One region of the Streptomyces collinus genome, then DNA from elsewhere that is predicted to be linked to it. Evidence: riboswitches for the same ligand, from Rfam matches in the RefSeq annotation. Region 1 holds a riboswitch; the other holds the start of a gene.
The links. A riboswitch is a leader RNA that binds a small molecule or an ion and turns the genes downstream of it on or off. The one in region 1 is predicted to bind cobalamin.

Region 1 (2,434 bases):
CCGTGGTCACGAAGGAGTTCAGGGACATGTTCTGCGCCTTGAAGGGCGCGACCTTCACGCCCTGCCGCACCAGCCACCGGCAGATCCCGGCGGTCACGACGCTCTTGCCGGCGTCGGAGGTCGTACCGGCGACAAGAAGCCCACCGCTCATGTCATTTCCCCCTCTTCGATGACCGCGCGCTCATCAGCAACCGCGCACCGGCGCACACCCCGAGCGCGAGCCAGGTGACGCGCTTCGACAGCCGCACGGCCCGCTCGACGTCGCGCGTCCCGACGGCCCGCCCCCGCGTGTTCAGCACGGGCCGGTGCTCCACCCGCCCGCCGTACGACAGCGTCCCGCCCAGCCGCACTCCGAGCGCCCCGGCGAACGAGGCCTCCACGGGCCCGGCGTTGGGACTCGGATGCTGTGCCGCGTCGGCCCGCCAGGCCCTCACGGCTTCCCGCGGATCCGGCCCGGCCAGCACGGCGAGTACGGCGGTCAGCCGCGCTCCCGGCCACCCCGCGAGGTCGTCCAGCCGCGCGGAGGCCCAGCCGTACCGGCGGTACCGGGCCGACTTGTGTCCGACCATGGCGTCCAGGGTGTTGACGGCCCGGAACCCGAGCAGCCCCGGCACCCCGCCGAAAGCCCCCCACACCAGTGCCCCCACCACCGCGTCCGAGGTGTTCTCGGCGACGGACTCGACCACGGCCCGGGCCATGCCGTCGGCGTCGAGGGCCTGTGGGTCCCGCCCGCACAGATGTGGCAGCCGCGCCCGGGCCGCCTCGACGTCCCCGGCCTCCAGGGCCCGCCCGATGGTCCGCGCCTCCCGGGCGAGCGAAGTCCCCCCGACGACGGCCCAGGTGGCGGCTGCGGTCAGCGCGACGGAGGCGACGGGAGACGGCCGCACGGCCCGCGCGGCGACGGACCCGAGGGCGACGGTCCCTCCGGCACACACGGCGGTGTGCAGCGCGCCCCACCCGCGGTGGTCCCGCCACAGCACCTGTTCCACGGCGCCCGCGGCCCGTCCGAACGCGGCGACCGGATGCCCCCGGCGAGGATCACCGAGCAGCAGGTCACCGATCAGACCGGCGGCGGCGCCGTACGCGAAGACGCGACCGGCACCCATGGGCTCAGCCGGCCAGGAGGGCGGGCAGGGGTGGGGTGTTGAACCTCGATCGGCAGCCGCGCATGGCGATATGTGTCCTCACTCAGGGTGTCCACGCCCTGGTTCGACGAGACCGGCGGTGAGAGTTCCTGGCTCCCGGGGATCACTACCCCGGTGACAGTGGCGGGACCGCGCCGGACTTGCACCGGCTTCCTCTCCTGCCGCCGTACTGGCCCCGGCAGTCCACCACGGCCGCGAACCGCCGTCAACTTGCCGTTGACCTGCGAGGGGAGAGTGTGGAGAACCCCACATCGCCCCCTGCGCACACACGACGACCGGGCGGCACAGGACTCAGGTCCCGTGCCGCCCGGCGGACGTTGTGCGGTCGGGCCGTCAGGCCACGATCAGATAGATGCCGTACCCGACGGCCGCCGCGCACGCCGCGAAGCACGCGTACGCGCCGGTGACCGCGAGGCCCGCGGACCCGCCCTGGGCCACCGCCCGCTCGCGGCGGGACAGACCGGTGATGCCGAGGGTGAACAGGCCCACGAGAGCCACGGTGACCACGAGGCTGACGCCGAACACGGAGCCGAGGGCCGCCCAGTCGATCTTCATATCGGAGACTCTTCCTTGTTGCCGGTGGGCGGGGTCAGACCGTGGTGGTCGTGGAGGCCGTCCGCTCGGCGGTGGCCTGGGCCGGGAACGACGGCACCGGCTCCTCCGCCGGCGTGCCGGCCGGCGGCGGCGTCACCGCGGCCATCGCCGTGGTGACCACGCCCGCGGGCTCCGCGTCGTCGGTGTCGTTGACGTTGGTGTGGTCGACGATCTCCCGCCGCGAGAGCTTCCAGATGGCCGCGCTGGAGGCGACGAGGAAGACGGCCACCACCGCGGTGCCCCAGGCCCCGAAGCCGGTGACGTACTCGGCGAGGGCGCCCACCAGGGCCGCCGCCGGCAGCGTCAGACCCCAGGCGACGAACATCCGCGTCGCGGTCGACCAGCGGACGACACCGCCCTTGCGGCCGAGCCCCGCGCCCATCACGGCGCCGGAGACGGAGTGCGTCGTGGAGAGGGAGAAACCGAGGTGCGAGGAGGCCAGGATGACCGTGGCCGCGGAGGTCTGGGCGGCGAAGCCCTGCTGCGGCTGGAGGTCGGTCAGGCCCTTGCCCATGGTGCGGATGATGCGCCAGCCGCCCAGGTAGGTGCCGAGCGCGATCGCGATGCCCGCGGAGAGGATGACCCACATGGGCGGGTCGGAGTCGGGGGCGAGGGTGCCGCCGGCGACCAGGGCGAGGGTGATGATGCCCATCGTCTTCTGCGCGTCGTTGGTGCCGTGCGCCAGGGAGACCAGG
Region 2 (2,434 bases), 6.2 Mb from region 1:
CGCTGCCCGAGGTCTCACCGCCGCTGCGGCCGAACAACCCCGCGTCCGCGCCGCCGCATACCGGGCGGGACCCGTACGCGGCCGCCGAGAGCAGCCACCCGACCACGTACGCGCTGCCCGCGACCCCCGGGCACCGCACCGCCGCCCGGGCCGCCCAGGCAGGGCGGTCGGGCCGCGCCCGCGGGCGCGGCGGGCCGGGCAGCCGGTCGAGAGTGGCCGCTACGGCCGCCGCCGCGGCGCTGTTCCTCGCCGCGATGCTCCTCGGCATGCGCTGGTTCTCGCCCGACACGAGCGCCGAGGGCACGGAACCCGAACCGTCCCCGACCGCGAGCAGCCCCGCGGCCACCCCGTCCGACGACTCCGCCTCGCCCATCACCTCCGATCCGGGGGCCGGGCAGCAGATCGCCACCACGCCGACCACCGGCACCGTGGCCGAAGTCACTCCGTCCACGCCGCCCGCCTCCCCGGCTCCTGTCCCGCCGGCGACCGGTGCCCCGGCCCCGACGCAGGGGACGGGCGACGCCGGGCCGGAGCAGCCGAACCCGGATCAGCCGAAGCCGGAGCAGCCGGTCCAGGCCGGGAACGACGGGGAGGGCGACGACGGCGGGGCCGACGGGGGCGACGACTGACGGGGCCCCGAAGCGGCCCCGCACCTGAGCGCCCGAGCGCGTGGATCAGCCGGGGGATGCGCCGGTGTGCGAGCGGGCGCCCCCTCGCGCGCCCCTGGGGCGGCTTGTCATCGGCCTTACCCCGGCCTTATTGTCACCAGGCCTTGGTGAACGGGAAATCCGGTGTGATGCCGGTGCGGCCCTCGCCACTGTGAATCGGGAAGTCCGGCTCCGGCCCCTCAGGGGGCAGCCACTGGGTCCTTGCGGCCCGGGAAGGCGGAGTACGGGCGGTGGTACCCGTCAGCCAGGAGACCGGCCAAGGCGCGTCAACCATCCACGAGGTGCTGGAGAGGGTCTGCTGAGCCATGCACATTGCCGAGGGTTTCCTTCCTCCGGCGCACGCGGTCGCCTGGGGCGTCGCGTCGGCGCCGTTCGTCGTCCACGGAGTCCGGTCGCTCACCCGTGAAGTGCGCGAGCACCCCGAGAGCACCCTGCTCCTCGGGGCGTCCGGCGCCTTCACGTTCGTCCTGTCCGCCCTGAAACTGCCGTCCGTCACGGGCAGTTGCTCGCACCCCACCGGCACGGGCCTCGGAGCCATCCTGTTCCGGCCGCCCATCATGGCGGTGCTGGGCACCATCACCCTGCTCTTCCAGGCGCTGCTGCTCGCACACGGCGGCCTGACCACGCTCGGCGCCAACGTCTTCTCCATGGCGATCGTCGGGCCCTGGGCCGGATACGCCGTCTACAAGCTGCTGCGGCGCTCCAACGCGCCGCTGATGGTGGCGGTGTTCGCCGGCGCGTTCGTCGCCGACCTGTCCACGTACTGCGTCACCAGCGTGCAGCTGGCCCTCGCGTTCCCCGACCCGGGCAGCGGATTCCTGGGCGCGCTCGGCAAGTTCGGTTCCATCTTCGCCGTCACCCAGGTCCCGCTCGCGGTGAGCGAGGGCCTGCTGACCGTGCTGGTGATGCGGCTGCTGGTGCAGTCCAGCAAGGGCGAACTGACCCGGCTGGGCGTGCTCCTCGCCAAGAAGCAGTCCCGGACCGAGACCGAGGCGGTGGCCCGATGAGCAGGAACACGAAGATCAACCTGGTGCTGCTGCTCGCCGTGGCCGCGCTGGCCGTGCTGCCCCTGGCGCTCGGCCTCGGCGACCACAAGGAGGAGCCGTTCACGGGCGCCGACGGCGAGGCCGAAACGGCGATCACCGAGCTGAAGCCGGACTACGAGCCGTGGTTCTCGCCCCTGTACGAACCGCCCTCCGGTGAGATCGAGTCGGCGCTGTTCTCCCTCCAGGCGGCTCTCGGCTCCGGTGTCCTCGCCTACTACTTCGGTCTGCGCCGGGGCCGTCGGCAGGGCGAGCAGCGGGCGCTGGAGCGCGAGGCCGGCGGCGCGCTCACCGGCGCCGCCGGGAAGTCCACCGCGGAACAGGACTGAGCCCGGGTGCTGCCGATCGACGCGGCGGCGCACAGCAGTCGCTGGCGCCGCCGCCATCCCGTGGACAAGGCCGTGCTCGGACTCGGCCTCACGCTGCTCGCGATCTCCCTGCCGCCCTGGCCGGGTGCGGCCCTGGTGCTCCTGAGCGCCCTGGTGGTGCTGCTGGGGCCGGCCGGTGTGCCCGGGCGGCGGCTGTGGCGGGCCTACCGGGTCCCGCTGGGCTTCTGCGTGACCGGCGCGGTCACGCTGCTCGTCCAGGTGGGCGGGCCGGGAGGGTTCGTCTCCCTCGCCGCTGACGGGCCGGTCCGGGCCGGGGAGTTGCTGCTGCGGACCTCGGCGGCCTCCCTGGGCGTGCTGCTGTTCGCCTTCACCACACCCATGTCCGACCTGCTGC

Region 2: it holds a riboswitch for cobalamin, as region 1 does, so the genes downstream of both, RFN52_RS36715 (energy-coupling factor ABC transporter permease) here and RFN52_RS08955 (cobalamin biosynthesis protein) in region 1, are expected to answer to the same signal.

Annotation. Positions count from the first base shown of each region.
Region 1 covers NZ_CP133771.1:1,991,356-1,993,789, reverse strand. The annotation lists gene RFN52_RS08960 (cobyric acid synthase) at 1-151, opposite strand, end outside; gene RFN52_RS08955 (cobalamin biosynthesis protein) at 153-1,106, opposite strand; cobalamin riboswitch at 1,210-1,348, opposite strand; gene RFN52_RS08950 (hypothetical protein) at 1,479-1,700, opposite strand; gene RFN52_RS08945 (inorganic phosphate transporter) at 1,735-2,434, opposite strand, start outside.
Region 2 covers NZ_CP133771.1:8,151,751-8,154,184, reverse strand. The annotation lists gene RFN52_RS36720 (serine/threonine-protein kinase) at 1-629, shown strand, start outside; cobalamin riboswitch at 757-943, shown strand; gene RFN52_RS36715 (energy-coupling factor ABC transporter permease) at 974-1,675, shown strand; gene RFN52_RS36710 (energy-coupling factor ABC transporter substrate-binding protein) at 1,672-2,040, shown strand; gene cbiQ (cobalt ECF transporter T component CbiQ) at 2,047-2,434, shown strand, end outside.